DNA from 4 places in the Blautia intestinihominis genome. Region 2 is predicted to be linked to each of the others. Evidence: predicted binding sites of a transcription regulator. Region 2 holds the regulator's gene; each other region holds the start of a gene.
What was found. The regulator Rex, encoded in region 2, represses fermentation and respiration genes when NADH is low (regulators of the CRP and FNR family bind a similar motif). The targets are predictions, from matches to a motif close to ATTGTTAANTANTTAACAAT.
Positions count from the first base shown of each region.

Region 1 (8,210 bases), on a different contig from region 2:
CCGTAAAGAATATCTACAGTACCATAGTCATCCCGGTTGTCCAGCACGTAATTAATTACGGAACGAAGCGGTGCAAGACCAATACCTCCGGCAATAAACAGAAGATTTTTGCCTTTCAGCTTATCTTCTACCGGGAAATGGTTTCCGTATGGTCCTCGGACTGTGATCTCATCACCAACCTGAAGGCTGTGCAGATAAGAGGTCAGATCTCCGCATCTTTTGATACTAAATTCCTGATATTCTTTGTTTGTAGGAGAAGAGGTAATGGAAAACATACCCTCACTTACTCCTGGTGCACAAACCATTGCACACTGACCTGGCATATGCTCGAAAAGCTTGCCTCCGTCCGGTGCAGTTACGCAGAAGGTTTTTACATCCGGAGTCTCCTCATGAATGTCTGTGATCACGCCAACCTGTGGGATCAACGTATCCAGTGTGTAGTTTTTATGACAGGTACATTCGCTCATTACTTTTCACCTCCATGCTTTTCAAAAGCCTTGATCACCTTCACGATATTCAGTGATGACGGGCATTTTTCCACGCAACGGCCGCATCCCACACAGGAATACATGCCATTATTGTTAGCCGGGAAATAGACAAGCTTATGCATGAATCTCTGACGGAATCTCTGCATCTGGCTGGTACGGTTATTTCCATGAGCCATCATTGTGAAGTCAGAATACATACAGGAATCCCAGCAGCGATAACGTTTTACACCGTGTCCTGTGTCGTAATCCTTGATGTCATAGCACTGGCAGGTAGGGCATACAAAAGTACAGGTTCCGCATGCCAGGCATGGTTTATATAAAGTCTCCCATACAGGAGAATTAAACTTCTCATCGGTTGCATTTCCATCCCATCCTTCCAGAGAAAGATGTGTATATGGAAGCTGTTCTACAATATTATGGATTGCTTCTTTTTCAGCAGAAACCTTTGCTTCATCAGAGGCATCTGCATCTGTAAGAAGGTCTTTAACTGCTTCTGTAAGAGCCTGACCTTTTTCACTGATTGCTTTCCAGTAAAGTGTTCCTTCTACCATCCAGACAGCCACATCAGCTGCAGGATCTGCTGCATCTGTTCCAAAAACCTTACAGAAACAGGACTCCTCCGGTTCATGGCATGCCATTGCAACGATAGTTCCATGGTCTCTTCTTGCAGCATAAAAAGTGTCAATAGGATCTGCAAGGAAAACCTTATCCAACACTTCCATACCCTTTACATCGCAGGCTTTCATGCCAAATACAACGAAAGGACTGCTTCTAAGCTCTTCCGGTTCAACAGTCAGCTTCTTTCCATCACGAACGCAGGTATAAAGAGTTTCGCTCTGTGGGAAAAAGGCATCTTTACCGGATTTTACGGTTTTCAGTGTATCAAGATCAGCCTCTTCTCCTTCATTCCAAAGGCCGAAGTTGGTCTGTCCTGCCTTTTTGATCGGAATGATCAGATCCTGGCTTTCTGCGATTTTCCGGAATAATGCTTCCAGATTTTCTTTTTCAATCTTATACATACATTATCCCCTTTCTGCCACTACACCTGGCTCTACATCATCAAATGTAAAGCTGGTCAGCGGGCCTTTTGACTGGACATCTGCTCCTGCCTGATATTCGCCGTAGAAGGTATCAATATCTTTGATAAATTTACGATTAAACAGGTGAAGCGGAATCCCCTGCGGACAAACACGGCTGCACTCGCCACAGTCTGTACATCTTCCTGCAACGTGGAATGCACGGATAATGTGGAACATTTTTTCTTCAAAGGAATCCACGTTTGCCTTCTGGGCACTGTCAAACTTGGTGCTGTCGAACACACATTTACGGCAGCTACAGGCCGGACATGCATTGCGGCATGCGTTGCAGCGGATACATTTACTGAGCTCCTTCTGGAAAAATGCAAAACGGTCTTCCGGGCTCATTTTCTCAATTTTCTCAACTTCTGCAAAACGGTCTGCATCCTTTGTATCCTTGGACTCGCCGATGATCTCATCATAGATCATATGCTCTTTTCCCTTGCATACATGGCAGCGCTCCAGCATTGCCTCCTTGTAGGCTACGGTCTTGTCACCATAGATTGTGGAAATATGAAGCTCCTCACAGGCATCTGTAAGCTCTGCTCCGGAAATACTTTTGATTCCCTTGATTCCCATTTCTCGAAGCTTCTCCACATTCAGCTTTCCTTTGCATCCAACACCAATAATATAGGCCTTTTCACGATCCACGCGATGTTCTTTGATCAGCTGGTTAAAGCTATAGGTATCACAAGGCTTCAGACAGACAAGGGTTTTTCCCTCTAATTTGGAAGCCTCGATCATCATTTTACTTAAGTTCTGTCCGCAGAAGCCATTGTAAACAAATTCATCCAGGCTTTCTGCTGTTTCAAAATATGCTGCTTCCGGATTGTAAGACAGGTCTCCAGCTTTCCAGCCAAGAACACGCACTACGGTTCCATCAGCCAGCAGTTCTTTTGCACGGGTGATCAGTTCCTGCATCTTAAATCCTCCAATCTGACGTTTTTACCCAAAGAATAAATTTTTTCCACAAACTCATTCATGGTCTGGGAGAATTTTACACCTTCAGCGGCAGATACCCACTCTACACGGGTACGTCCGTTTTCTACACCAATGAAATCCAACATGGAGAAAAGAAGGGTCATACGTCTTCTTGCATAATAATTTCCTGTTGTGTAATGACAGTCTCCCGGATGACAGCCACACATGATCACTCCGTCAGCACCCTTTTCAAAGGCACGGAGGATGAACATTGGATTTACACGGCAAGAGCATGGCACACGAATAATCTTTACATCAGCCGGGTAGGAAAGACGGCTGCTTCCTGCAAGGTCTGCACCTGCGTAGCTGCACCAGTTACAGCAGAATGCCACGATCTTGGGTCTGAATTCTTCTTTTTCTTCTATCGACATATTGCATCTACCTCCGCTAAAATCTGTCTGTTGGAGAATCCCTGCAGATCCATTGCTCCTGATGGACAGGTTACGGTACATGCACCGCAGCCCTGGCAAAGAGCATTGTTTACTACTGCAATTCTTCTTGTTTCACGGATTCCGTGGTCATTTACCTGTTTTTCCTCATAGGAAATAGCACCATATGGACACACATTTGCACACTGAGAGCATCCGTTGCAAAGAAGCTCGTCAGAATGAGCAGTACATGGATTAGTTGTCAGCTTATCTTTTGCAAGAAGGCCGATTGCCTTTACTGCTGCTGCACCAGCCTGTGCTACTGTTTCCGGAATATCCTTCGGTCCCTGGCATACACCGGAAAGGAAAATACCAGCTGTAGGAGACTCTACCGGACGAAGCTTTGCATGTGCCTCTGTAAGGAAATTGTTGGTATCAATGCTTGCGGTAAGCATGGTTGCAATTTTTCTCACATCCTTATTTGGCTCAATAGCCGCTGCAAGAACTACCATGTCTGCTTCCATATGAATCTGTTTGTTTTCAAGGAGATCAGAAGCCTGAACCATAAGAGTTCCATCCGGCTGCGGAATAACCTTTCCAACCTGACCTTTTACATAATTAACACCGTAATCTTCAACAGCTCTTCTATAAAACTCATCGAAGTTCTTACCCGGAGTACGGACATCAATATAGAATACGGTTACGTTTGTATCCGGATATTTATCGCGGATCAGCATTGCATGCTTTGCAGTATACATACAACAGATCTTGGAGCAGTAGCTCTTTCCCCTCTCATCAGAGCAACGACTTCCGACACACTGTACGAATACAATATTCTTAGGAGCTTTTCCATCAGAAAGTCTCTCAAGATGACCCTTTGTAGGTCCTGCCGCATTCATGATACGCTCAAGCTCAAGGGATGTGATAACATCCTTACTCTGGCTGTATGCATACTCATCATATTTATCAAGAGGGATTACATCGAAACCGGTTGCAACTACAATTGCGCCGTATTTCTGTGTAACAATCTCATCCTTCTGCTCATAGTCGATTGCACCTGCTGCACAAACCTTGGAACAGGCACCGCATTTTCCGGTTTTGAATTTAATACAATTCTCACGGTCAATAACCGGAACATTTGGAATTGCCTGGGCAAACGGAATATAAATAGCACTTCTGTTATTCAGTCCGCGGTTAAATTCATTTGCATTTTTCTTAGATGGACATTTCTCAGAGCAAACACCGCAGCCGGTACATTTACTCATATCCACACTTCTTGCTTTCTTACGAATATCAACTGTGAAGTCACCCACAAATCCGCTTACCTTTTCAACTTCACTATATGTATAAATATTGATTTTCTCATGTACTGCAGCCTCTACCATTTTGGGAGTAAGAATACATGCAGAACAGTCAAGTGTTGGGAATGTCTTATCAAGCTGTGACATTCTTCCGCCAATACTTGGAAGCTTCTCAACAATATCAACCTCATAGCCGGCTTCTGCAATATCAAGTGCAGACTGGATTCCTGCGATACCACCGCCGATTACAAGTGCACGTTTTGTTACAAGACTCTCTCCCGGCTGAAGAGGAGCATCTAAATTTACTTTTGCGATTGCTGCTCTTGCAAGGATCACTGCCTTTAAGGTAGCTTCCTCCATATCCTTGTGGATCCAGGAACAATGCTCACGAATATTAGCAATCTCTACCATATATGGGTTTAATCCCGCCTTTGCTGCTGCCTTGCGGAAGGTAGCTTCATGCATACGCGGGGAACAGGAACATACAACGATTCCTGTCAGATTTTTTTCATGGATGGCATTGATAATTTTTGCCTGTCCAGCTTCAGAACACATATACTGATAGTCTTCAGCATGAACGACACCTGGCTCCTTTGCAGCCATTTCCACTACTTTTTTTACATCAACTGTGGCTGCAATGTTGGTACCACAATGACATACAAATACACCTATTCTCTGCACTTTTCTCTCACCTCCTGTATCTTCTGAATGCACTTACCAGGAGCTGCTGAGGTGTTTCCTCATCGATCAGTTCCGGAATCTCGTCTGCCTCCAGGTAGTTCTGGCCTCGTTCACGGACAACCAGCTGTCTGGCAGCATCAATCAGTTTTCCTGGTTTTACATCTCTTGGGCAGCGCTCTACACAGGCAAAACAGGAAAGACATTTCCATAAGGATTTGGACTGTGCAAGTGCGTCTATATCGCCATTCTGTACATAAGTTACAAACTGGTGAGGTTTAATATCCATTTCATTAAATGCAGGACAGGTTGCGGAGCATTTACCGCATTTCATACATTTCAGGGGATTTACTCCTGAAATCTCTTTGATTCTTTCAGCTGCATTCTGGGCATTTCCATATGTATAAGCCATTACTTCGCCACCTCCTCTTTTACCCCAAGAGCTTCTGCAAGAAGTTCTGTAAAATAGTAAACAGGAAGAGCACCATTTCCGTTCTTTCTAAGATTATACATACAAAGAGGACAGGCTGTGATCAGCATGTCTGCTTCGAACCCTTTTGCACTGTCCATGATCTTTTCACACATGTTCTGTGCCATATCTTTTTCCTTCAGGGAAATATAACCGCCGCAGCACTCATTGCGGTATGGATAAATAACCGGTTCTGCTCCAAGAGCACGGATGAACTCTTCCATGATAGTCGGGTTTTCCGGATTATCAAATGCCATGATCTTTCCCGGTCTTAAAAGAAGACATCCATAATAAGCACCGATTTTTTTACCCTTTAACGGATTGACAACTTTCTTCTTGATTTCATCAAATCCTACTTCATCACGAAGAACCTCCAGATAATGAAGGACATTTGTCTCTCCTTCATACGGGGCATCCAGTTTCAGATAATTGTTTGCTCTTGTGCAAATATCTTCCACATTTTTCATGTCATCGTTCACACGTTTAAGCACATGATGACAAGCTGAACAGACTGTGATCAGATCCTGTCCTTTTTCTTTTGCATCATTTAAAGCACGGACGGAAGAAAGCTTGGTGGCAATCTCGTCGCTGCCAAGGGGATATACTCCGCCGCAGCACTGCCAGTCTTTGATCTCTTCCATTTCGAAGCCCAGTGCTTTTGCAGAAGCTCTGGCATATTCATCCAGATCTTTTGCTTTATTCTTCAGGGTACATCCTGGATAATAACTGTACTTCATGCTTCTTTTCCTTTCTTGCTCAGGCAAAGTGGAACCCGACTTATCGTTTTTAAAAAAGAAGCCGGGGTATCTTTGCTGGTATTATTAAAGCTCGATCTGTGCGATTACTTCTTTTAATGCTTCTGCACTCTTCTTAAGAAGTGCTACTTCCTCATTGTTCATACGCATCTGGACTTTTCCCTGAATTCCATTTGGTCCTACAAGAGTAAGGGTGCTAAGGCATACATCTTCGATTCCATACTCTCCATGAAGCATAGAGGATACAGTTGCAAGAGAATCAGAGGCAGCCAGAATCAGACCAACCAGCTGACAAACAGTTGCAGATACTGCATAGAAGGTCGCACCTTTCTTTGCAATAACCTGTCCGCCGGATTTCTGTACATATTCCAGCATAGCTTCTTTGTCTAATGGTTCTATTTCCTTGCCATACGCTTTCATTTCTTCGTAATATTCATCTGCGCTCAAACCGGAAATGTAAGCACTTGTCCATGGAATAAAGGAAGTGTCACCATGCTCACCAAATACATAAGCATGGATATTTCTCTGTGCAACTTTAAAGTGCTCGGAAAGTCCATAGCGAAGTCTGGCTGTGTCAAGGATGGTTCCGGATCCCATGATCTGATTCTCCGAAAGACCGGAAATCTTGGTAAATACATAAGTCATAATATCTACCGGATTACTTACGATGATATACTTTGCATTTGGAGCTTCTTTTACAATCTGAGGAGTAATGCTCTTCAGAATATTAACATTTGTCTGAGTAAGTTCAATTCGGGTCTGCCCAGGTTTACGGGCAATTCCGGATGTGATGATTACAATGTCGGAATCTTTTGCATCTGCATAATCTCCTGCGGTCAGGGATACGGGACTTCTGAAGCAGGTTCCCTGCTCAATGTCCATAACCTCTCCTTCCACCTTTTCTTTGTTGATGTCAATCAGAACAATCTCAGAAGCAATCTCATCATGTGCCAGTGTATAGGCAATTGTAGATCCAACGCTTCCAGCTCCGATAATAGTAATTTTGCTGCTCATAATAAACTCCTTTCATGGGGTTTGTGGGATTATACCGTCTTTCCCCTGGAATTTGTTTGTTTTTTCCGTGGGATTTAGTAGTTTTCCCTGTGTGATGCTCTTTGTTTTTTGTTTATTTTTTAACAATCGCATTTAGAAAAAAAGCGGTTTAAACTCTATTTTCTGCCTTGCGACATGGCCTAACCCAGGAACACGGACGTAATCCCACTCTGTTTTCCTGGGTTAAGTCATGTCACATTGTGTTTTTTCACAAACTTTTTCAACAAAGGACTTTTCCCTCTTTGTTTCCGCATAAAATATTGTTTTCTCCGCTTCATTTAAAATACCACAATGACAATCTTTTAACAACATATTTTTGAATTTTTTTATCATTTTCAAGTGGTTTTACATATTGCACAAAATTTCAGGATAATTTTCGATTGTTTTGTTAAAAGTCTCTCCGGAAAAAAATAGCTATCGGAGAGGCTTTCTCAGAATCCAAATCTATTGCTGCGTTAATAGAATTAAAGGGCGTATAATTTTATAATGTTCTTCAGCTTCTCGACTGCGTAGTGGATGGCAATACAACCTCTGCATTGCATCCGGCACAACTTACAGAGTCCATTTTGCTCCAAATTCACCAGCACATTTCGGTCTGCTTTATACTTATAGAAACTAAGGAGGTGTTCTCATGAAATATCAACGTATTCAGGATCTCCGAATTGATTCTGACCTGTCCCAGAAACAGCTTGGCGAAGTCCTTCATATCAGCCAGCGTTCTTACTCTCACTACGAGACAGGTTCCCGTGGAATTCCGGTTGAAATGCTGATCCGTCTTGCAGATTACTACGATACCACCATTGATTATCTTGTAGGACGAACAGATAACAAAGAGCCGATCAAGCCACTCAAAGCAGCCAAATAATGAATCTGCGGTCAAAAACACCCGCCTGACATACACATCTTTTCTGTATGTCAAACGGGTGCTTTTTCTTTCATTACTTATGAAACGGAGCCAGCAGCACGCTCGTCATTTAATTCCCCTCACCGGATTTTCGTTCTTCCCACTCTGCGATCTTGGAAATATTTGCCATCTCATAT
Region 1 covers NZ_JBBMEI010000088.1:344-8,553, reverse strand. Annotated here, with positions in the region: gene WMO75_RS17000 (FAD/NAD(P)-binding protein) at 1-467, opposite strand, end outside; gene WMO75_RS16995 (4Fe-4S dicluster domain-containing protein) at 467-1,507, opposite strand; gene WMO75_RS16990 (4Fe-4S dicluster domain-containing protein) at 1,511-2,485, opposite strand; gene WMO75_RS16985 (hydrogenase iron-sulfur subunit) at 2,473-2,916, opposite strand; gene WMO75_RS16980 (4Fe-4S binding protein) at 2,907-4,895, opposite strand; gene WMO75_RS16975 (4Fe-4S dicluster domain-containing protein) at 4,903-5,304, opposite strand; gene WMO75_RS16970 (CoB--CoM heterodisulfide reductase iron-sulfur subunit B family protein) at 5,304-6,098, opposite strand; gene WMO75_RS16965 (L-lactate dehydrogenase) at 6,183-7,130, opposite strand; gene WMO75_RS16960 (helix-turn-helix domain-containing protein) at 7,801-8,034, shown strand; partial or broken gene WMO75_RS16955 (YARHG domain-containing protein) at 8,144-8,210, opposite strand, start outside.
Region 1: WMO75_RS16965 (L-lactate dehydrogenase) is a predicted target of Rex. The motif match lies at 7,238-7,257, and genes of this name have one in related genera.

Region 2 (8,210 bases):
CAGGAGAAGTTCTGACAGGAAAATCTTCAACAGCACATGCATAAAATGCAATCAAAACGGTTAATAATGTAAAAATGATTGAATTATCGCCTGTTGTATGTTATCATAGAGCAAAAATTGAATTTATCAATGCAAAAGTGAAATGAAAAAGAGGAGATATATTTATGTGTGGAATTGTAGGGTTTACAGGTAATCATCAGGCGGCGCCGATTCTGTTAGATGGTCTTTCTAAACTGGAATATCGTGGTTATGATTCAGCAGGAATTGCTGTGCGTGATGGTGAAGGTGAGACCACAGTTATTAAGGCAAAGGGACGTCTGAGGGGACTTGCTGAGAAGACAAATGGCGGTGAGTCTGTTCCGGGTACCTGCGGTATTGGTCATACACGTTGGGCAACTCATGGAGAACCTTCTGAGAACAATGCACATCCGCATGTCAGCGATGATGGAAATATCGTTGCCGTACATAACGGAATCATTGAGAATTACCAGGAACTGAAGGATAAACTGACACGTAAAGGATATACATTCTATTCAGAGACAGATACAGAAGTAGCCGTGAAACTGATTGACTACTACTATAAGAAATATGAGGGAACTCCGGTAGATGCAATCAATCATTCTATGGTCCGTATCCGTGGATCTTATGCACTTGCTATCATGTTCCGTGATTATCCGGAAGAAATTTATGTCGCAAGAAAGGACAGCCCGATGATCCTTGGTGTGGAGGATGGAGAAGCTTATATTGCTTCTGATGTTCCGGCTATCCTGAAATATACCAGAAATGTTTATTATATCGGCAATATGGAGATGGCCCGTGTACGTAAGGGTGAGATTACTTTCTACAACCTTGATGGGGAAGAAATCGAGAAGAAGATGAAAGTGATCGACTGGGATGCAGAAGCAGCAGAAAAAGCTGGATTCGAGCATTTCATGATGAAGGAGATCCATGAGCAGCCAAAAGTTGTACAGGATACACTGAACTCTGTTCTGAAGGATGGCAGGATCGATCTGGCAGAAGTCGGTCTGGCAGAGGATGAGATCAAAGATATTTCCCAGATTTATATCGTTGCCTGTGGCTCTGCGTATCATGTAGGAATGGCTGCACAGTATGTGATCGAAGATATGGCAAGAATTCCGGTTCGTGTGGAACTTGCGTCTGAATTCCGTTATCGTAATCCGATTCTGGATCCTCATGCACTGGCGATCGTGATCAGCCAGTCCGGAGAGACCGCAGACAGCCTTGCAGCACTGAGACTGTGTAAGGATCATGGAATCAGAACGCTTGCGATCGTAAATGTTGTGGGATCTTCTATTGCCCGTGAAGCAGATAATGTATTCTATACACTTGCGGGACCGGAAATTTCTGTTGCGACAACCAAAGCTTACAGTACACAGATGATGGCATCTTATGTACTGGCAATCCAGTTCGCGCTGGTAAGAGAGCAGATCACAGAGGAGCAGTACACAGGATACATCAAAGAACTTCAGACTCTTCCGGAGAAAATCCAGAGAATCATTGATGACAAGGAGCGCATTCAGTGGTTTGCGTCCAAGCAGGCAAACGCACATGATACTTTCTTCGTAGGTCGTGGAATCGACTATGCAATCAGCATGGAAGGCAGCCTCAAGATGAAAGAAGTAAGCTACATCCATTCAGAGGCATATGCTGCAGGTGAGCTGAAACACGGAACGATTTCTCTGATCGAGGATGGAACACTGGTGATCGGAGTCCTCACTCAGCCGGATCTTTATGAAAAAACAGTCAGCAATATGGTAGAATGCAAGAGCCGTGGAGCATATCTGATGGGAATGACTACTTTTGGAAACTATAACATCGAAGATACTGCAGATTTCACTGTTTATATTCCAAAGACAGATCCATACTTTGCAACTTCTCTTGCTGTGATCCCGTTACAGCTTCTGGGATACTATGTAAGTGTTGCAAAGGGTCTTGATGTAGATAAGCCGAGAAACCTTGCCAAGAGTGTTACAGTAGAATAATAGTAAAAAGAAAAACAGAGGGTACAATAGTCACAAATGGCTGTTATACCCTCGATTTTTTATATTCATGACCCGGAATGCTTCTCCATCCACCGTCTGATATAATCCATCTGTTCCTGATCGGAAATTTTCTGGGATGCGGGATCGTTCCCGGCGGCGAGGCAGCAGAAGAGTACGAGCGCCTGCAGTAGAAAAAAGAGTACAAGAAAGAGTATCAGCATAAAAAAGCCTCCTTTTATTTCCTATGGCTTTCAGTATTGGCATTTTTTCGAAAGTTATACATGGAATTGGGAGAAATGCTTTATTGCGAAGCAATCCACAGATATCCGGAATACACTAAAATAAGTCCATTTATAAGGAGTATATTCATGAAGCAGTCAGCTTATACCGGAAAAGGGGTTGGTGTGGCACTTTTTGATACGGGAATTTATCCTCATATGGATTTTGGTGATCGTATTTATGCTTTTGCAGATTTTATATCATACAGGAAATTACCTTACGATGATAATGGTCATGGAACGTGTGTGGCGGGGATCTTAGGAGGCAGCGGAGCGGCTTCTATGGGAAAGTACAAAGGGATGGCACCGGGATGTTCGCTGATCGGGCTTAAGGTGCTGGATCGTTTTGGAAACGGCAATAAGGAGGATATCCTGGCGGCGTTTCAGTGGCTTATGAACCATCGGGAGGAGTACAGGATCCGAGTGGTGAATATTTCTGTCGGCACGACATATCGTACCAGGAATGACAAGGATGTTCTGGTGCGCGGCGTGGAACAGCTCTGGGATCAGGGACTGGTGGTCGTTGCGGCGGCGGGAAACCAGGGACCGGAGCCGGGCAGTATCACTGCTCCGGGGTGCAGCAAAAAGGTGATCACGGTGGGTTCCAGCGATATGCTTATGGGAAAAGAGGGAATCTCCGGGCGAGGGCCGACGTTTGAGTGTGTCTGTAAACCGGATCTGGTGGCACCGGGACGCCGGATCATGTCGTGTGCGGCCGGGGCGGGAAATACGTATGGAATGAAAAGCGGTACGTCGATGTCCACGCCAATGATCTCCGGGGCGGCGGCACTTGCACTGGAAAAAGATCCCATGCTCACCAACGTAGATATCAAGATGATGCTCCGCGACAGCGCAGACGACCTCGGCCTTCCGAAAAATCAGCAGGGATGGGGAAAATTTAACTGTAAAAAGTTCCTTTCGCTGTGATTTTCAGGAAAATTCGCAGAATTTACTTTAGTAAAGCCTGAAAGTATTGACGGGAATGATTTTTTTCGCTACAATGGAACAAATCGTTGCTGTAAATAGCGACAGCAAACCAGTGATATGCAGAGAGGAGAACATTATGACAAAAATTCAGATGACAACGCCGTTAGTCGAAATGGACGGAGATGAGATGACCAGAATTCTCTGGAAGATGATCAAGGACGAATTATTACTTCCGTATATTGATCTGAATACAGAATACTATGACCTTGGTCTTGCACACCGCAATGATACCGATGACCAGGTAACCATCGATGCAGCAGAAGCAACCAAGAAATATGGTGTTGCAGTTAAATGTGCGACCATCACTCCAAACCACGCACGTATGGAAGAATACGACCTCAAGAAAATGTACAAGAGCCCGAACGGAACGATCCGTGCGATTCTGGACGGAACTGTATTCCGTGCCCCGATCGTAGTAAAGGGAATCGAGCCATGCGTACGCAACTGGAAGAAACCGATCACTCTTGCACGTCACGCATATGGGGACATTTACAAGAACACAGAGATGTACGTTGACAAACCGGGTAAAGTAGAGCTTGTCTATACTTCCGAGGATGGAGAAGAGAAACGTGCTCTGGTACAGGAATTCAAGGCTCCGGGAGTTGCCATGGGTATGCACAACATGGAAGCTTCTATTGAGAGTTTTGCAAGAAGCTGCTTCAACTATGCACTGGATACCAAGCAGGATGTATGGTTTGGCGCGAAGGATACCATTTCCAAGACTTACGATGCCAAATTTAAACAGGTTTTCCAGACAGTATTTGACAATGAGTTCAAGGAGAAATTCGAGGAAGCAGGTCTTACTTACTTCTACAGCCTGATCGATGATATCGTAGCCCGTGTCATGAAAGCAGAGGGTGGATTTATCTGGGCATGCAAGAACTACGATGGAGATGTTATGAGTGATATGGTATCTTCTGCATTTGGTTCTCTTGCGATGATGACATCTGTTCTTGTTTCTCCGAACGGATACTATGAGTATGAAGCTGCTCACGGAACGGTACAGAGACATTATTATCGTCATCTGGAGGGCGGCGAGACTTCCACAAACTCCGTTGCAACCATCTTTGCATGGACAGGAGCACTACGCAAACGTGGGGAACTCGATGGGAATCAGGAACTTGCACAGTTCGCAGACAAACTGGAAGAAGCAACTCTTTCCACCATCGAATCCGGAAAGATGACCAAAGACCTGGCACTGATCACCAGCATTGAGAATCCGACCGTACTGAACAGCGAGCAGTTTATCCTTGCGATCAGAGAGACTCTGGACACATTACTTTAATTTAAAAATACATCAAAAGATAAAAATGGGAAACCCAAGGCATTACGCCAGGGTTTCCCATTTTTCGTAGAGTTCTTCAAGTTCTTGTTGGATTTTGTCTTTTTCGCGGCTGAGTTCTGCACAGCGTCCGACGTTGGTGCAGACATCCGGGAGAACCAGTGTTTCATCGATTTCTTTATCGCGGGTTTCGAGTTCTTCGATCCGCGCTTCTGTTTTCTTAAGTTCTGCTTCCTGCTTACGCTTACGTGCCTGTTCTTCTTTCTGCTGCTGCCAGGTGAGCTTTCCTTCAGATGCTGTGGCTGGTGCGGTTTCCTGCACAGTTACAGTTTCCTGCTGCACCGGAGCGTATTTCTCAGTGAGTTCTTCTTTTTTCTCAAGGTAGTAATCGTAATCACCGATATAGTTGACAACGGCCTGATTGGTCAGTTCCAGGATCCTGGTCGCGGTCTGGTTGATGAAATATCGGTCATGAGAAACATAAAAGACCGTACCGGTGTAACTGTTCAGCGCTTCTTCGAGTATTTCTTTGGAAGCGATATCAAGGTGGTTGGTCGGCTCATCGAGGATCAGGAAGTTTGCCTCGGAGAGCATCAGCTTCGCGAGGGAAACACGGCCGCGCTCACCACCGGAGAGAGAGGAGATCACTTTGAAAACATCATCACCGGTAAAGAGGAAGGCGGCGAGCATGTTTCGAATCTCTGTCTCGGTAAGTGTCGGGTAAGTATCGGAAATTTCCTCAAAGATCGTCTTCTCCGCGTGGAGTACATGGTGTTCCTGGTCATAATATCCGATCTGAACCTTGGAGCCCAGGGAAAAAGTTCCTGAGTCTGCCGGGATAAGATCGTTGAGGATCTTGAGCATGGTCGTCTTGCCGGTACCGTTGTTTCCGATCAGGGCAACGCGCTCACCACGTTTGATCTGGAAAGAGATATCGGTAAAAAGTGTCTGCTCCGGAAAGCTCTTGGAAAGTTCTTCTACCGTGAGAACATCGTTTCCACTGACAACTCTCGGTTCCAGAGAAAGCCGCATCTGGCTCTGAACCTCGGTCGGTTTCTCGATCCGCTGGATCTTACCGAGCATTTTTTCACGGCTTTCTGCGCGGCGGATGGATTTCTCACGGTTGAAGGATTTCAGCTTGACGATGACGGCTTCCTGATGCTTGATGTCTCTCTGCTGGTTAAGGTAAGCCTTGTACTGTGCGTCACGAAGCTGTGCTTTCTTTTCGGCGTAAGCGGAGTAATTGCCACTGTACATGCGGACCTGGGCGGCATCAATCTCAATGACCTTCGTTACAACTTTATCAAGGAAATAACGGTCATGGGAGACGATAAATACAGCACCCGGATAATTCAGAAGATAAGTTTCCAGCCAGGAAATACTCTCCATGTCGAGGTGGTTGGTCGGCTCATCGAGGAGAAGAATGTCCGGCTTGGAGATCAGGAGTTTACCAAGAGCGACACGGGTCTTCTGTCCACCGGAGAGGGTTTCGACCTGTTTGGAAAAATCTTCGTCCGTAAAGCCAAGACCCTTGAGGACACCCATCAGCTCGCTCTTGTAGGCATAGCCGTTTTCCAGCTCAAATTCGTGGGTCAGGCGGGTGTAGGTGTTCATCAGACGGTCAAGTTCCTCGCCGGAAGCGTTTTTCATCTGGACTTCGATCGCACGCATGCGGTCTTCCATGTCGATGATGTACTGCTTGGTTGTGAGCAGTTCCTCATAGACGGTGCGGTGTCCGCTGACATCCTGATACTGTGCGAGATAACCGATCTTCTTGTCCTTCATCAGAACGACCTGACCGGAATCCGCAGAAATTTCATTCATTATAATACGGAGAAGGGTTGTCTTACCTGCTCCGTTGTTGCCGATGAGAGCGGCTTTTTCACGCTCTTCTATATGAAATGAGGCATCGTTCAAAATGACTTTTTCGCCAAAAGATTTGCTGATGCCCTGACACGATAAAATCATAAATATTCCTCCAAAGTCAATATACGCTATGATTATAAGGTCAAATGATGGCTTTGTAAAGGAAATTTCCTCAAAAATTGTATAGATTTGACAACATTGATTGACAATAAAATAACATTTCGGTATAATTAACAGGAAAGTATAAGGAGGGGACAACGGTGGAAGCAAAACAGATATCAAAAGCTGTAATTAAGAGACTGCCCCGGTATTATCGCTATCTTGGCGAGTTACTGGAAGACAATGTTGAACGTATATCTTCCAATGATCTTAGTAAGAAAATGCGTGTCACAGCATCGCAGATCCGCCAGGATTTGAATAATTTTGGAGGATTTGGGCAGCAGGGATACGGTTATAATGTGAAATATCTCTATACAGAAATCGGTAAGATCCTTGGATTGGATGAGGTACATCCGATGATCATCATCGGTGCCGGTAATCTTGGACAGGCACTTGCCAATTACGTTGACTTTGAAAAACGTGGCTTTAAGCTGGAAGGGATTTTTGATGTCAATCCGGTACTGGAGGGCATCGCGGTCCGTGGAATTGAGATCCAGATGATCAGTAATCTCCCATTCTTCCTCAGAGAGAAGAATATTGAGATTGCGATCCTCACACTGCCGAAGAACAAGGCGAAGGATATGGCAGATATCCTGATCGAGAATGGTATCAAGGCAATCTGGAATTTTGCACATATCGATCTGGAGACTCCGGAGGATGTCATTGTAGAGAACGTACATCTTTCTGAGAGTCTGATGACGTTATCTTACAATCTCAGTCAATATCGTCAGGAACACGTGGAAGAGCAGCAATCATAACATGAGGACAGCAAGAGGCTGTTACCCGGCTCCTTAATGAAGGCGGCTGCGTAACAGCTTTTTGCTTTGTATCGTATATCGAGGAGATATCAGATGAAACGAATTGTAGGCGGATCGGAAATGAAAGCACTGGATAGCTGCACCATTACCGGAATGGGAGTTCCGTCCTGTGTGCTGATGGAACGGGCGGCACTGGCTGTTGTGGATGCAATGGAAGGACATTTTGCGGAAATGTCACAGAAACAGCGGATCTTGTGCGTCTGCGGAGGCGGGAACAACGGCGGAGACGGAGTCGCGATCGCCAGGATCCTGCATCTGCATGGATATAACGCGGAAATCTATATGCTCGGAAATCCGGATCACCGCACAAAGGAAACACGCCGCCAACTTAAGATCGCAGAGAATTATCAGGTTCCTCTGGTGAATAACCTGGCAGCAGGAGAATATACTACTATAGTAGATGCCATCTTCGGCGTTGGGCTTGACCGCTCGATCGAAGGAAAATACATAGAAATCATTCAGGCTTTGAACGAGGTTTCTGCATGGAAAGTGGCGGTAGATCTGCCGTCCGGGGTATGTAGCAACACGGGAAGAGAGCTTGGAATCGCATTTCGTGCGGATCTGACGGTGACGTTTGCATTCTGTAAAACAGGCTTGTGTTTTTATCCAGGCAAAAATTTTGCGGGAAAAATTGTTGTAGCAGATGTCGGCATCTACGAGAATCCGGATCTTCCGACACGGAAAGCGGCACTTGAGAAAAAAGATCTCCAGAAGCTTCCTCTGCGCGCCGCGAATGGGAACAAGGGTACGTTTGGCAAGGTTCTTGTCGTTGCCGGAAGCAAAGGAATGTGCGGGGCAGCGTATCTCTGTGCAGAGG
Region 2 covers NZ_JBBMEI010000009.1:76,416-84,625, forward strand. Annotated here, with positions in the region: gene WMO75_RS04680 (helix-turn-helix domain-containing protein) at 1-15, shown strand, start outside; gene glmS (glutamine--fructose-6-phosphate transaminase (isomerizing)) at 165-2,003, shown strand; gene WMO75_RS04690 (S8 family peptidase) at 2,372-3,208, shown strand; gene WMO75_RS04695 (NADP-dependent isocitrate dehydrogenase) at 3,345-4,553, shown strand; gene abc-f (ribosomal protection-like ABC-F family protein) at 4,596-6,518, opposite strand; gene WMO75_RS04705 (redox-sensing transcriptional repressor Rex) at 6,677-7,333, shown strand; partial or broken gene WMO75_RS04710 (NAD(P)H-hydrate epimerase) at 7,427-8,210, shown strand, end outside.

Region 3 (8,210 bases), on a different contig from region 2:
TGCTTTTCTTGCTCCTCTTGCGGAAAGAGTGCCGTCGAATTCTTCTGTCTTCTCACCTTCTACATCATAAACTTCTGTTCTGTTGGCTACTGCACCTACAGTCATTCCGTTTACACGAAGGAGTCCTGTAACAACGTCTTTACCATAGTCTCTCTTGGTCTCGAAGAAGATTCCGTTGTCTGCGATTCTGGAAAGTGCGATGGAGGTGTCTCCTGCGCATGCTGCGATATCCTCGCATGCACGGTTCAGATCATCTGTGCACTCTGCGAAAGAATCATTGTCTTCGAAGTTGGATGGAAGAAGGCTTACCAGCTGACGGATCTCAGCAAGGATCTCTTCTTCGGATTCTACAGCATCAATAAGACCAGTCTCTTTGCTCTGGTAATCAGCTGCTGCTGTGTCACATTTCTCTGTGCAGTTTCCATCAAGTGCGTTCGGGCTGTTTACGAACATTTTGCCTTTTTTGGCTTCGATGAATGTGAAGTCGGTCAGTGCCGGAACAACTGCCATTCCTCCGCCACAGGTACCGAATACTGCTGTGATCTGCGGGATCATTCCGGATGCCATTGTCTGTTTAAAGTAGATTCCACCGAATGCTTCCAGTGCATCTGTTGCTTCCTGAAGACGCATTCCTGCACAGTCTACCAGACCGATCACAGGTGCTCCTGTCTTGATAGCAAGGTCATATAATGCGGAGATCTTCTTTGCATGCATCTCGCCTACAGTTCCGTTCAGTACGGAAGCATCCTGGCTGTATACATAGACAAGATTTCCATCGATTACACCATATCCGGTGATAACACCGTCTGAAGGCGCTTTTTTCTCAGTCATGTTGAAATCTGTAGATCTGGCTGTTACGCTTTTCCCGATTTCGACAAAACTGTTGGCGTCAAGCAAAGAAGTGATTCTTGTGCTCGCTAAGCTTTGTGTTGCATTACTCATTCTCTTTTGCCCTCCATGTTTATAAAATTTTAAAATATAACCAAAATTTTAGCCGATTATAATTGTAACCTGTTTTCAAGTTTTTTTCAATACATTTCGGTTTTTTTGTTAAATTTTTAACCCCAAAATTTATTTTATGTCAATGCAAAATTTTTGGTCAAAAAAAAGAAAAGCCCTCTCCTCGCGGAAAAGACTTTTTGCTCTCTTTCATTTCCTTAATGAAAAAATCTATCAGAAACATATTCCAGGGTCCGGGTGAAGGTTCTCTCCCCGACAGACTGTTCTGCCAGTACCGGGTAAGCAGAGAGCAATTCCCCATTCAGCCGGAATGTCACCTGCCCGATCTCATCTCCCCGTCTTACAGGAGCTTCGATCGAAGACGGCACTTTTACCTGACAGGTCACATTTTCCCTGTCAGAAAGAAGCATGCAGGTTTCTTTCTGTTCTTCGGAGATATCGAGAAGACCGTGCAGATATATCTTCTTTCTGCCGACAGGATCTCCCGTGAATCCATTTTTGACCTGGATCAGAGGAATCTCGGGGTCTTTCCACCAGCTGCGGTATTTATAATTTTCTTCGCCGTAATTAAGAAGTGCTGCGGTATCCTTCCATTTGTAAGTCTTGTGGTTCGGCCAGCCGCTTCCCAGAAGGGCAACAATGAAAGTCCTGCCGTCTTTTTCCTCTGCACAGACATAACAGTAGCCCGCGTCTCCTGTGTATCCGGTTTTTCCTGACAGGATGCCTTCTCTCATATCCAGGAACGCATTCGCATTGTGGAGAGAAAATGTCCGCTTCTTCTCAATATCTGAAAAAGAATAGTCCCTTGTCTCGGTGATCTTGAGGAACATCGGATTCTGTATGGCATAGCGCATGATAAGTGCCAGGTCCCGCGCTGTTGTATGATGACTTCCCCCGTCATCCTTCGCATCCAGCCCGTTCGGTGTCACAAAATGTGTGTCCGTACAGCCGATCTCTTTCGCTTTCTGGTTCATCATGGCTGCAAATCCTTCCACAGAACCTCCGATATGTTCCGCGATCGCGACCGCGGCATCGTTGTGGCTCTGCAGCATCAGAGAGTACAAAAGGTCTTCCAGATAATACTGCTCTCCTTTTTGGATACCAAGCCGTACATCTGGCTGCGCGGCAGCATTGGAAGAAACCTGTACATAATCATCGCCTTTACCGTTTTCCAGGGCAAGGATGCAGGTCAGGACTTTCGTGGTGCTTGCATTCGCTCTCGGTGTTTCGCCCTCTTTTTCATACAGGACACGCCCCGAATCCCCATCCATCAGAACTGCCGAAAGCGCATAAAGATTTCCGAGCGCACTGCTTTCCCCGGAAGCAGCACAGACTGTGGAATTTATCAGAAAAACTGCTATGACCAGAATCGTGACCGTGATATTATATCTGCGTTTCATATCCCACCTCTTATTCTTTATAGGATATTTTATGCAGACCTGTCCTCATTATATGTCTCTGTTCCTTCCGGTTCCAGTAAGCCGGTCAGCCGTTATAAGTCTTATACCATCTCTCGCCCAGCGGTCTGTCTTCTTTTGAAAGTCTGAATAATTCCTCAAGGTACTGCGGTGCTTCCTTTATCTCCCTGTCATACAGTCCGTGCAGGGCATGGACCGGAACTGCGCTCCCCGGGACCGGGTCTTTCGCCATGAAATATTCCATCATGGAATCAGACAGCTTCTTGCCGGCAAGCCTCGAAAGCACCGTGAGAAATTTCTTACGCCTGCCCTTGTTATCATAGACCAGACAATTTGTGATCAGCTTCATGCGCCTCAGAGATTTCAGGATATCTCCTGTCGCTATTTTGGGGATCGCACGGTGGATCACTCTGGCATAGGGGATTCTCGGAAACACACCGCATGCCGGGTAATAATGATATGGATTTTTATGAGTTTCCAGCATCAATGTCCGGTCAAATTCTTTCTCAAGAAGGGTATGCGTGATCACTTCCTTCGCCGCCATATCCTCGATATAGGGATGGCAGGCGCTGTCCAGAAGATAATGGCATCCGAATCCAAGGAGATAGGCAAGGAGCTTCTCATCGTGCTTTTCGCGCATGATCGCCATTCCCCTCTCAAAAAAAGGAGCCGCTTTTTCCTTATGCATACGGATACCCGTTGTGGATACCTTTGGTTTCAGCATGTGATAAAACAGGATATCCGGTCCATGAAGACCGATCCGGTACAGATTAACATTTCTCTGAATGACCATCTGCATCTCCTTCGGAAGTTTGTGATAGATTTTTTTGCCAAATAAGTCATGTGCATAGGTCGTAGGCATTTTATTTTCCTCCTAAACATCCAGGCGAAGCTGTACTTCTTCCTCGGCTTCCGCCTTAAAATCTTCCAGACGGACCGGATCTACAGCAGGAAGTTCTTCCAGCCCCTGTACGCCAAAACAGCGCAGGAACTCTTCGGTCGTCCCAAGGAGGATCGGTCGTCCCGGCGCATCCAGTCGTCCAAGCTCTTTTACAAGCTCATATTCTACCAGTTTGTTGATCGCATGGTCACATTTTACCCCGCGGATCTTCTCGATCTCTGCCTTTGTGACCGGCTGTTTGTACGCGATAATAGAAAGTGTCTCCAGCATGACATCTGTCAGTGCCGGTTTCTTGGGATGCAGGGCAAGACGGATCAGACATTCGTAGTATTCTTTTTTGGTGCACATCTGATAGGACTGCTCCAGTTCGATGATCTGGATTCCTCTGTCTTCCTCCTGATAACGGTCCATCATATTGTTGAGAAGTTTTCGCGTTGTCTCCTTGTCCTGCTGGATCGCACTGGCGATCTGCGTCAGCTCCACGGATTCTCCCATGGTAAAAAGCACCGCTTCGATCGCCGCTTCTAATTTCTTTATTTCCATATGATTCCTCAATCTCTGTATTTATTCGTCTGCAAATTCTGTCAAATGTGTCCATTCTACAGGGTCCCTGACAACATCCACCTGAATATCATCGAACAGCTCGTCCTGCTCCACGTGAATATATCCCATCTTCATCAGTTCCAGAATAGAAAGAAAAGTCACGATAAGCTGCACTCTTGACTTCTGCCCGACAAGCAGCTGATGGAAACTGAATTTCCTGTGGTTTCCTGCATATTCCTTCATTTCGAGCATTTTTTCGGAAAGACTGACTTCTTCTTTCTCGATCGTTCCAAATCTGCTTCGGATCGGGTCGATCTTGTCCTCCTGTTTCTTAAGGATCGACTGATAAATGCTGTGCAGTTTCTCAAGGGTAAGTCCCGCAAGAAGTTCCCTCGGGTCGACCGGCTCCCTGTACTTCATTACCTCGTCCGGAACAGTAGCTCCCTTATAAAAAACTCCGACAGCCCCGTCCATCCTGTCTTTTAGTTCATAGGACATATATTTATACATCTTATATTCCAGAAGTTTCTGGACAAGTTCTTCTCGCGGATCCTCTTCCTCACCCTCTTCGTTCACTTCTTTCGGGAGAAGCATTTTACACTTGATGTCGAGAAGTGTCGCCGCCATGACAAGAAATTCGCTCATGACGCCTAAGTCTTCTTTTTCCATGGAGTGAATATATTCCATGTACTGATCTGTGATCTCCACGATCGGAATATCATAGATATCGATCTTGTTTTTTTCGATCAGATGGAGAAGAAGGTCAAGAGGTCCTTCAAAGACGTTAATTTTTACCGATATTGCCATTTGCTGTTTTCCTTCCTGTTTTGTGAGAGTCTTCCTTATGGGCAGACGGACAGAATTCGATCACCAGAAGCTCCCTCGGATTGTGGAGACGGATCGGTATCGTATGCTCTCCAAGCCCTGCACTGACAAGCATCGTGCTTTTGCCGCTTTGGAATCTGCCGCAGCAATACGGCGGAAAAAGGAGATACTGCGGGCAGGTCAGCCCGTGATTCTCGCCAAAGCGCAGGATTCCCCCATGATAATGTCCGGACAAAACAAGGTCCGCACCCCAGGAAAGATACGTATTTCCATATTTAGGGTTATGTGCCAGAAGAATATGTATCCCCGACATGAACGGTGTCCCGAGAAGTTCTTCCAGCTCTGTGAGACTGAGTTTTGGAGAATTCGGTTTGTGATAATATTCGATTGGAAGTTCCAGTCCGTGAAAGATAAAATCAGTTCCACAAAAATTCGAAGATATGCGCTCATTATGCAGAAAGCACACACCTGCACTAGTGAGCAGCCGTTCATAATTCAAGTACTCCTGCCGTACTTCAGGATTCAGAAGCATCTTATACTCATGGTTCCCAAGCGTATAAAAAACCGGTATCTTCTCACTCAGACGGCTCAGAAGCACTGCTGCCGCCTGAAGCGTCTCAGTCTTTCGGTTGACGATCATATCTCCGGCGACAAGAACTGCCGCCGGATCATGTTTCAGAACAGCGTCATATAATTCCTGATGATTATTGCCATAGATAAGGCCATGAAGATCTGTCAGAAATGCAAATCTTACTTTATGTCCGTTTTTCAGTTTATCTGTGTGAATCTCATATGTTCTGGTTCTGAATGTTTTTTTCATGTAATTCCCCAATATTTTTTATTTACCAAAACCGCAGTTCGGGAAGGTGCAGGATGCACAGTTCAGGCAGAGTCCGCCCTCTCCGTAGGCTGCGATCTCCTCAGCACGGATCGGATCATCTGCCATGACACGCGGAAGGATCAAGTCAAAGACTGTTCTCTTGGCGTACATGACACATCCCGGAAGTCCGAGGATCGGCACTGTCCGCTCTCCGTCCTTATAATAGGCGAGAAGCAGCATGGCTCCCGGAAGCACCGGAGCTCCGTATGTGACGATATCTGCCCCTGTATCCTTGATCGCGCCAGGTGTGCGGTCATCCGGGTCCACGCTCATCCCGCCGCTGCAGATCACAAGGTCTGCGCCTTCTTTGATAAAGTTCAGAATGTCGGCTGTGATCTGTTTTCGGTCATCACCCGGTGTGGTCTGCCCCATGACAGGACAGGCATATTCCTCCAGTTTATCTTTAAGGACCGGTGTAAAAGTATCCTTGATCAGTCCGTTCTTTACTTCGCTTCCGGTGGTCACGATCCCCGCCTTCTTATTTTTGAAAGGAAGAATGGAAAAGATCGGCTCCTCTCCTGCCACTTCCTCGGCGCGGTCCATTTTTTTCTTCTCGATCACAAGCGGGATGATACGGGTTCCTGCGATCTTGTCGCCCTTTCTGATCGGGAAATCGCCGTGTCTGGATGCGATCATCATCTCACCCAGAGAGTTTACCTTAAGAAGTGCATCTCTTCGGATCTTGAGCACACCGTCGCAGTCCGCGATCAGCTCGATCTTGCCTTCCTTGATGTCACTTCCATGCATATGCTCTCCTGCGGAAATCTTGTAAAGGGTCTCTGCTGCCTCGTTTTCGTGAAGGATCCCCTCCTTTTTCTCCCACACGAAAAGATGCTCTTTTCCTACAGAAAGAAGTGCAGGTATGTCTTCTTCCCTTACGATATGTCCTTTTTTGAATAAAACTCCCTTTTTCTGATCTTTGATGATCTGTGTGATGTCGTGGCACAGGATATGTCCCACTGCATCTTGTGTTCTGATTTCTTTCATTGTTTTCTTCTCCTAGTTTTTGCTTTGACCATTTGGATATTATTATACCTCTCACAGTGTATCTTTGTCAAAAGATTCCTGCCCGGCGGTTAGCCATAAATAACCAGCTGTTTTGCGAAGGCAGTCGAGATATCCCGCACGTTCAATGTCTTCCGCATAAAGGATCGTAAGGCGTCCAAGTTCTTTATCACCTGCGGTATAGATCACTTCTCCTGCTTTCGCGCCTTTTTTTATCGGTGCTTCGGTCTTTTCGGGAAGACTTATTTCTTTTTTTACATCGGAAATACTGTGTCCTTCGGTATCCAGATAACGGAAAGTGCCATCGTAGGAAAGCGAGACCGTTTCTTCTTTTCCTTTCTTTACAGAAAGCTCTGGAAGTTCTGCCGGTTTGTTGTCGATATAGCGACAGCACCTGGCAAATCCATAATCCAGAAGAGAGGCGGCATCTTTGAGCCTTGCCTTATAATCCGGTGCTGCCATGACGACAGAGATCAGCATAAGTTCATTCCTCTCTGCCACCGCGCTCAGGCAGAATCCCGCTTTGCTGGTACTTCCCGTTTTGAGTCCGATACAGCCGGAATACGTACGGATCAGTCGATTCGTGTTGGTGAGTCCGAATTCTTTGCTTCCCTGTCTGGTAACGTGAGTGATATTTTCCATCCAGATCGAAGAATACTGAAAGATCTCCGGATAATTCAGGATCAGCTCCCGGCTCATCAGGGCAATGTCATATGCTGTCGTATAATGTTCATCCGAATCCGTCAGTCCACAGCAGTCGACAAAATGCGTATTTTCCATCCCAAGCCCTTCTGCCCTGGCATTCATCTCTTTTACAAAAGCTTCCTCACTTCCTGCGATATGTTCTGCCATCGCAACACTGGCATCATTTCCCGATGCAACGACGATACACTTGATCATCGTCTCCACATCCTGCGTCTCGCCTTCTTCCAGAAAAACCTGCGAACCGCCCATGGATTTCGCATGTGCGCTTGTCGTCACAGTATCGGTAAGTTTCAGGCTTCCGTCTTTCAGGTGATCGAAGATCAACAGGAGCGTCATGACTTTTGTGACACTCGCAGGACTCCTTCTGGTGTCTTTGTCTTTCTCATAAAGAATCGTTTTTGTCTCCGGCTCCATCAGGACACCACTTGGTGCCGAGATCTCCACCGCCTCATTTTCTTCTGCATGTACGGGAATGCAGGCAAGTACAATACAGAATAATAAAAAACATGCCGCCGTTTTTCTTATTTTTCCAGGGAATTTCATACAATACCTCAAAATCCTTTTCCTTACTATTGTAAAAACTTTCCTGCGAAATTATACCATTGCATACAAAAAAGGAATGCGGCAGTTCCCCTCTCGAAAAACCGTCGTATTCCCTTTCGTATCATTTTTATAACAGCGGGGCAAAAAGCCTCAGGATGCTCTGGAATCCGCGCACCAGGATGTTTCTGTCACGGCAGAATTCAATATTGATCGGATCACAATAATTCAGGGTTTCTCTGAAATCCTCCAGAATATCCCCGACTACTTTGTTCTTGTAGAACCAGACGCCGTTTTCAAAATGAAGATACAGGCTGCGGTAGTCCAGATTGATCGTTCCGACAACCGCGATCTCATCATCACAGACAAAAGATTTCGCATGAAGGAATCCCGGCTGGTACTCATAGATCCGCACTCCTGCCTCCAGAAGCTG
Region 3 covers NZ_JBBMEI010000026.1:38,945-47,154, forward strand. Annotated here, with positions in the region: gene WMO75_RS09710 (acyl-CoA carboxylase subunit beta) at 1-942, opposite strand, end outside; gene WMO75_RS09715 (D-alanyl-D-alanine carboxypeptidase family protein) at 1,158-2,360, opposite strand; gene WMO75_RS09720 (zinc dependent phospholipase C family protein) at 2,446-3,240, opposite strand; gene scpB (SMC-Scp complex subunit ScpB) at 3,253-3,822, opposite strand; gene WMO75_RS09730 (segregation and condensation protein A) at 3,844-4,629, opposite strand; gene WMO75_RS09735 (metallophosphoesterase) at 4,607-5,467, opposite strand; gene WMO75_RS09740 (molybdopterin-binding protein) at 5,486-6,514, opposite strand; gene WMO75_RS09745 (D-alanyl-D-alanine carboxypeptidase family protein) at 6,566-7,780, opposite strand; gene cls (cardiolipin synthase) at 7,908-8,210, opposite strand, start outside.
Region 3: WMO75_RS09710 (acyl-CoA carboxylase subunit beta) is a predicted target of Rex. The motif match lies at 1,047-1,066, and genes of this name have one in related genera.

Region 4 (8,210 bases), on a different contig from region 2:
TGACAAAGCTGCCTACGACAAGTGGCAGAAAGCAAAAACAAAGGCAATAAGGAATTCATGAGTCAGGCGTATTGAATATATAATGAGAAATGATTGGAGGGAAAAAATAATGCGAGATCGTCTGGAAAGATTTATAGAACCGCAGGAGCAGGATTATGAACAGGCTCTTAAAGAAATTCGTAATGGAAGGAAAGTAAGCCATTGGATCTGGTATATTTTTCCACAGTTAAGAGGACTTGGAAAAAGCTATATGTCGGATTATTATGGAATCCGAGACTTGGATGAGGCAAAGGCATTTTTGCAGGATCCATATCTGGGAAAGCATTTACAGAAAATTTCAGAAGCATTATTAAATCTGGACAATGACAATGCAACTCAGATCATGGGAAGACCGGATGACATGAAACTGAAATCTTCCATGACCTTATTTGCCTGTGCAGACCCGGAAAATGCTGTTTTTGAGAAAGTACTGGAAAAATTTTATAATGGACATAAAGATGGGCGGACATTAAAAATGCTTTCGAAAGAAAATGGGTAATACGAAAATGCAGTGGATGAACTGAAATGGAGTAAGCGCTTACGAAATGGATTTATTCTCTATAGAAAATACAGGAATAAAAACCAGCCCCATGAATCAAAATTTTCATGATTCACAGGGCTGATTTTTATTTTACAGAAAAAGTCTATTTCTTCCGTCTGCACAGCCAGAAGCATCCGAATGCAGGAATCTGCACTCCTTTGGCTTCGAGTTCGCGGCCGGAGATCAGGTCAGTGTACATACCGTCGTCTTCGTTGATCCATGCAACCTTGTCAAATTCACTGAAGTTGTAGATACCGATGAACTTCTCTTCATCATTTTCACGCACGAGAGCAAGGATAGAATCATCCCAGGTATCAATAGTGCGGATCGGTACCTCACTGTTGAATACGCTGTGTTCCATACGGAGATGTTCCAGCTTGTCAAGTACAGGGAAGAGTTTGCCCTGAACAGTTTCCGGACGATTACGGTTCTCGGCGAGATCCCATCGGAAGTTTCCTCTGTGGAGGTAACGGGAATCGGCAGCTTTGTCCGGATCATCCTTGTAGGAGTAATCGTTGAGCTGTGCAATCTCATCACCGCTGTAAATGACCGGAATACCGGACTGTGAAAGCATGAATGCATGCAGTGTGATGTCATAACGGATCGCACGGTCAACACCTTCTTCATTTCCTTCAAATCCGAAACGTTCAATACCGCAGAGAGAAGCAGTAGTACCGCAGAGTCTTGCATCACCAAGACGCGGGTCGTCATTGTATAGCTCGCCTCTTGCGAAAGAATCCGGATATTTTCCTGTAAGGAAATCATTCAGATATTTCTTATGAGGAACTTCCTGGATTCCGAAGTTCTCAAGGTAGTCATAATCCAGACCCCAGCCGATATCATCATGGCAGCGGAGATAATTCTGGAATACGTAATCTCTCGGAAGTCCGGCAACAATATCAAGCTGACGGCGCAGCAGGGAGACATCTCTTGTTGCAACAGTGTGCCAGGTGCTTGCCATAGTAGTTACATTGTAAAGCAGGTGGCATTCCGGTTTATCTACAGTTCCGAAGTATGGAACGACTTTTTCAGGAGCCATGACAACTTCCCCAAGGAGCAGTACGCCCGGGCAGACGATCTCGCAGATCATACGCATCATACGAACGATAGTGTGTACCTGCGGCAGGTTACGGCAGTTGGTTCCAAGCTGTTTCCAGATATACGGTACGGCATCGAGACGAACAATGTCCACACCCTGGTTTGCAAGATACAGCATGTTAAAGATCATTTCATTGAGAACGATCGGATTGCGATAATTCAGATCCCACTGATAAGGGTAGAATGTAGTCATAACATGTTTATGGATATCATCCAGCCATGTGAAGTTTCCAGGTGCAGTAGTCGGGAATACCTGTGGGCAGGTCTGCTCGTACAGAGACGGAATATCATAGCTGTCAAAGAAGAAGTAGCGGTCCTGATATTCTCTTTCACCGGCGCGTGCACGTTTTGCCCATTCATGATCCTCAGAAGTGTGGTTCATAACAAAGTCCAGGCAGACACTGATTCCACGTTTGTGGCATTCGGAAGTCAGATGTGCAAAATCATCCATGTTTCCGAGCTCTTCCTGTACCTTACGGAAGTCAGCAACTGCATATCCGCCATCGCTGCGTCCTTTAGGGGACTCAAGAAGAGGCATAAGATGGAGATAATTTACATTGCATTCCTGTACATAGTCCAGTTTCTTTTCCAGACCGGAGAGAGTACCGGCAAAAGCATTGACATACATCATCATTCCGGTAAGGTCGTTGCGCTTGTACCATTTCGGGTCCTTTGCACGGCGGATATCGGATTCTTTGAGGTCATTGCTTCTCATATCATAAAATTTCTTGAGTACAGTAAGCAGGTCATTGAGATGCATGGTAACATACGGATTGTCCTGATACAGTTCACAGTAGAGCCATTTCAGCTCGTCAAGATGTCTGGAAAGACGCTCGCAGTAGATCGCATCGTCATCTCTTGCAGGAATCTTGGCAGCCGCTTCTTTGGCAGAAACTTTAGGAGCTTCTGTCTTGGAAGTTTCTACTTTGGCAGTGTCCTCTTTGTGGGACTCGATTTTGACGGATTCTGTTTTGGCAGTTTCCACTTTCAAAGGTTCTGTCTTGGTGGTCTCAACTTTGACTGGTTCAACTTTCTTGGTTTCCACCTTAACAGGCTCAGTCTTGGAAGTTTCTACTTTGACTGCATCAACCTTCTTGGTTTCGACCTTAACCGGCTCAGTCTTAGTAGTCTCGACTTTTGCTGGTTCAACTTTTTTGGTTTCGACCTTAACCGGCTCCACTTTCTTAGTTTCCACTTTCGCCGTTTCAGCCTCTACTTTTACAGCTTCTTTCACAGGTGCTGTACTTTTGGAAGCAGCAGTCTTGGTTGCTTCACGTTTTTTCTGAAGGCGTTTTTTTGCCATGATTTATTTCCTCCCTGTTTGTTTTTTCTTATATTATAAAGCCCGAATCATAAAATCACAGTTTTATAAATTCCGGCTTACGGTCTTTAAAGACAGTATAATATGTAAAACCGCAGTCGGCAAGAATATCTGCCGCTTTATCAAATGCATAGGCGATCTTGTCCGGACCATGTGCATCGGCACCGATCGTGATGATCTCCCCACCAAGCTGTCGGTAGCGTCGGATGACTGCACGGCAGGGGTTCGGCTCGCCAAGCCCGTAATGGAACCCTCCGGTGTTCAGCTCGATTCCGCAGCCCTTGGAAATGATCGTCCGCAGGATCTCATCAAGAATGTCCTGATAGCGTCCGTAAGAGTATTCGCGGTTCTGGTTGGGACCATATCGTACCACATAGTCGATGTGCCCGTAAACATCCATTTCCGAAAATACAGCCAGATTCTCAAGAATGGACTCAAAATATTCCATATAACATTCCGATTCCTTACGCCCCTTGAAGAATTCCCTGTAATAAGGATCCTGACCATGGACGACATGAGAAGAGCCGATCACGAAATCAAAAGGAACCGATTCCAGAAGTTCCTTAAAAGAATGTTCCAGATGCGGCTGAAGCCCAAGCTCGATCCCGAAACGGACATCCAGTTTCGACTGATACTTGTCCCGAAGCATGAAAAGGTTTTCCTGATAGGCAGACAGATCCAGTTCAAAAGTTTCATTATCCGGAGTCGGCGGGTAATCCGGGTCAAGATGCTCGGTAAAGCATACACCATGAAGTCCCCGTCGGATCGCGTCCTGGATCATATCTTCCATAGGAGTGTCAGAATCTGCAGAAAAAGAAGAGTGCATATGACAGTCCCATAAGATTTGATTTGACATTTTTCTGTCCTCCTTTACATGAACTGCACCTATTATAGCATGAGAAAATGCTTCGTGCTACGCTTTCATTTCTATTTTACACATTTTTTATCATGTTTTTTTTAAAATGCACTTGAATTTTTGTACGAGATTCGATACAATATGCAATAGGTTGACGTTTCTTTAACAAACGCCATAATCAACCATTTAATTCATAGGAGGAATTTATCATGGCAGTAAAAGTTGCAATTAATGGATTTGGCCGTATCGGTCGTCTGGCTTTCCGTCAGATGTTTGGAGCAGAAGGATTTGAAATCGTTGCTATCAACGACCTTACATCCCCGAAAATGCTGGCTCACTTATTAAAATATGACTCAACACAGGGAAGATACGCTCTGGCTGACAAAGTAGAAGCAGGAGAAGATTCCATCACAGTTGACGGAAAAGAAATCAAAATCTATGCAAAAGCTAACGCTGCAGAACTTCCGTGGGGAGAAATCGGTGTAGACGTAGTTCTCGAGTGCACAGGTTTCTATACCTCCAAAGACAAAGCTCAGGCTCATATCGATGCAGGTGCTAAACACGTTGTTATTTCCGCTCCGGCTGGAAACGACCTTAAGACAATCGTTTACAATGTAAACCACGAAGGTCTTACAAACGAAGATAAGATCATCTCCGCAGCATCCTGTACAACAAACTGCCTTGCACCAATGGCTAAGGCTCTTAACGATCTTGCACCGATCAAATCTGGTATCATGTGCACAATCCACGCTTACACAGGCGATCAGATGACACTTGATGGACCGCAGAGAAAAGGCGATCTGAGAAGATCCCGTGCAGCTGCAGTTAACATCGTTCCGAACAGCACAGGTGCTGCTAAAGCAATCGGTCTGGTTATCCCAGAACTGAACGGCAAACTGATCGGATCCGCTCAGCGTGTACCAACCCCAACAGGTTCTACAACAATCCTTACAGCAGTAGTTGAAGGAAACGTAACAAAAGAGCAGATCAACGCAGCTATGAAAGCAGCTTCTAACGAATCCTTCGGATACAACGAAGATGAGATCGTATCCAGCGATATCGTTGGTATGAGATTTGGTTCTCTGTTCGATGCTACTCAGACAATGGTTCTGCCACTTGAGAACGGCACAACAGAAGTACAGGTTGTTTCATGGTATGACAACGAAAACTCCTACACAAGCCAGATGGTTCGTACAATCAAACACTTCGGCAAACTTCTGAACGCTTAATCAAGTCCATAAGTTAGAGTGTGGAGCAGGTTATTGCATTGAGCAATAGCACAAATAGACTCAGTCAGGGTCCGGTCTGATTTGGACCGGACCCATTTTTTATGAATTTGGAGGAATATTAGCATGGGATTAAACAAGAAATCCGTTGATGATATCAATGTAAAAGGCCAGAAAGTTCTGGTAAGATGTGACTTTAACGTACCTCTGCAGGACGGCAAAATTACAGATGAGAATCGTCTTGTAGCAGCTCTTCCTACAATCAAGAAGCTGATCGCAGATGGCGGAAAGATCATTCTTTGTTCACACCTTGGCAAACCGAAGGGAGAGCCGAAACCGGAATTATCTCTTGCACCTGTTGCAAAACGTCTTACAGAGCTTCTCGGACAGGAAGTTAAATTCGTTCCGAGCCCGGTTGTTGTTGATGATACTGTCAGAGCAGCTGTAGAGGCAATGAAAGACGGAGAAGTTATCCTTCTTGAAAACACACGTTACCGTGCAGAAGAAACCAAAAACGGTGATGAGTTCAGCAAAGATCTGGCTTCCCTTTGCGATGTATTCGTAAACGACGCATTTGGTACAGCCCACAGAGCACACTGCTCCAACGTTGGTGTTACCAAATATGTGGATACAGCAGTAGTTGGATATCTGATGGAGAAAGAAATTGCATTCCTCGGAAATGCTGTTGAAAATCCGGAGAGACCATTCGTAGCTATCCTTGGTGGAGCTAAAGTTTCCAGCAAGATCTCTGTTATCAACAACCTTCTTGACAAAGTTGATACTCTGATCATCGGTGGCGGTATGTCTTACACATTCTCCAAAGCACTTGGCGGACACATTGGTAATTCCCTCTGCGAGGATGATTACCTTCAGTATGCATTAGACATGCTCAAGAAAGCAGAAGAAAAAGGTGTTAAACTTCTTCTTCCAGTTGACAACAGAATCGGAGATGATTTCTCCAACGATTGCAACATTCAGGTTGTAGACCGTGGATGCATCCCGGATGGCTGGGAAGGAATGGACATCGGACCGAAGACAGAGCAGCTTTTCTGCGACGCTGTTAAGGATGCCAAGACTGTTGTTTGGAACGGACCGATGGGCTGCTTCGAAATGCCGAACTTTGCTCATGGTACAGAAGCAGTTGCCAAAGCACTTGCTGACACTGAAGCTACAACTATCATCGGTGGTGGAGACTCTGCAGCAGCAGTTAACATCCTTGGTTATGGCGACAAGATGACCCACATCTCTACAGGTGGTGGAGCATCCCTGGAATTCCTCGAAGGAAAGGAACTGCCAGGTGTAGCAGCAGCAAACGACAAGTAAAAAGCTTAGTGATTGACAAGCCGTAGGCGCAGGCAGAACTTAGCGTTTACTTGGTTCGCCGCTCTTAATGAACGCAAGTCGCAGACGCAGTGTGAATTTAGAGCCAGGCGAACAATGGCTGGTCAAATTACAATATAAAGGGAGATAATAAAAATGGCAAGAAAGAAAATCATCGCTGGAAACTGGAAAATGAACATGACTCCAAGCGAAGCAGTTAAATTAGTAGAAACCCTGAAACCACTCGTACAGAACGACGAAGTTGACGTAGTATTCGGTGTTCCGGCTATCGACATCGTTCCTGTTGTAGAAGCTTGCAAAGGAACAAACATTGCTGTAGCAGCAGAGAACATGTACTTCGAAGAAAAAGGTGCATACACAGGCGAGATCGCTCCGGCTATGCTGGTAGACGCTGGTGTTAAATATGTTATCCTTGGACATTCCGAGAGAAGAGACTACTTCGGAGAAACAAGCGAAGACGTTAACAAGAAAGTCCTCAAAGCATTTGAGCACGGCATCACACCGATCATGTGCTGTGGAGAATCCCTTGAGCAGAGAGAGCAGGGAATCACTATGGACTGGATCCGTCAGCAGGTTAAAGTTGGCCTTCAGAACGTAACAGCAGAGCAGGCTAAAACTATGGTTATCGCTTACGAGCCAATCTGGGCTATCGGAACAGGCAAAACTGCTACAAGCGAGCAGGCTCAGGAAATCTGCAAAGGTATCCGTGAGTGCGTAGCTGAGATCTACGATACAGATACAGCAGAAGCTATCCGTATTCAGTACGGCGGATCTGTAAATGCAGGAAATGCAGCAGAACTGTTTGCTATGGCTGACATCGACGGAGGTCTTGTTGGTGGAGCATCCCTCAAACCAGACTTCGGAAAGATCGTTTGCTACAAATAATAAAACGATAATTAATAAAGCCAGATACTTTGGACCAGTCAGGTGTAAAGTATCTGGCTTTTTATATTTTTCATGCACGTACAAATGTCCGCGCTTGACAAAAAACATTTTATGCCATACTATAAAAACCGAGTGGTAGAATACACCCTGAAATAAAATAAACAGGGACGAGGAGAAAGGAGCCATTTTCCAATGGAGAAAAAAGTGATTCGAGCAGCCCTTCTGGGTCTTGGTACAGTAGGTACAGGTGTTTACAAAGTAATAAAAAATCAGAAAGAAGAAATGATCCCGAAACTTGGAAGCGAAATAGAGATCAGCAAGATCCTGGTGCGCAATCTTGAGAAAGCAGCAGCCAAGGTAGATGATCCGAAGATCCTGACAAACAATTGGGATGATATCGTAAATGATCCGGAGATCGATGTGGTGATCGAGCTGATCGGCGGCATCGAGCCGGCAAAAACTTACATTTTATCAGCTCTGAATGCAGGAAAACACGTAGTTTCCGCGAACAAAGACCTGATCGCTGTTCACGGTAAGGAGCTTCTTGATGCAGCAGAGGCACATCATGTGGACTTCCTCTTTGAAGCAGCAGTTGCAGGTGGAATTCCGATCATCCGTCCGCTCAAAGAATGTCTGGCAGGCAATCACATGGCAGAAGTTATGGGTATTGTCAACGGAACAACCAACTTTATCCTGACCAAAATGACACAGGAAGGAATGGAATTCAAGGATGCACTGGCTCTTGCGACAGAGCTTGGATACGCAGAGGCAGATCCGACCGCAGATATCGAGGGACTCGACGCAGGACGTAAAGTGGCGATCCTTGCTTCCGTAGCATTCAATTCCAGAGTCGTTTTTGACGACGTATACATCGAAGGAATCACCAAGATCACAGCCAAAGAC
Region 4 covers NZ_JBBMEI010000001.1:33,656-41,865, reverse strand. Annotated here, with positions in the region: gene WMO75_RS00145 (tetratricopeptide repeat protein) at 1-61, shown strand, start outside; gene WMO75_RS00140 (DUF1810 domain-containing protein) at 110-538, shown strand; gene WMO75_RS00135 (alpha-amylase family glycosyl hydrolase) at 684-2,981, opposite strand; gene WMO75_RS00130 (histidinol-phosphatase HisJ family protein) at 3,037-3,855, opposite strand; gene gap (type I glyceraldehyde-3-phosphate dehydrogenase) at 4,065-5,084, shown strand; gene WMO75_RS00120 (phosphoglycerate kinase) at 5,208-6,404, shown strand; gene tpiA (triose-phosphate isomerase) at 6,558-7,307, shown strand; gene WMO75_RS00110 (homoserine dehydrogenase) at 7,500-8,210, shown strand, end outside.
Region 4: gap (type I glyceraldehyde-3-phosphate dehydrogenase) is a predicted target of Rex. The motif match lies at 4,006-4,025, and genes of this name have one in related genera.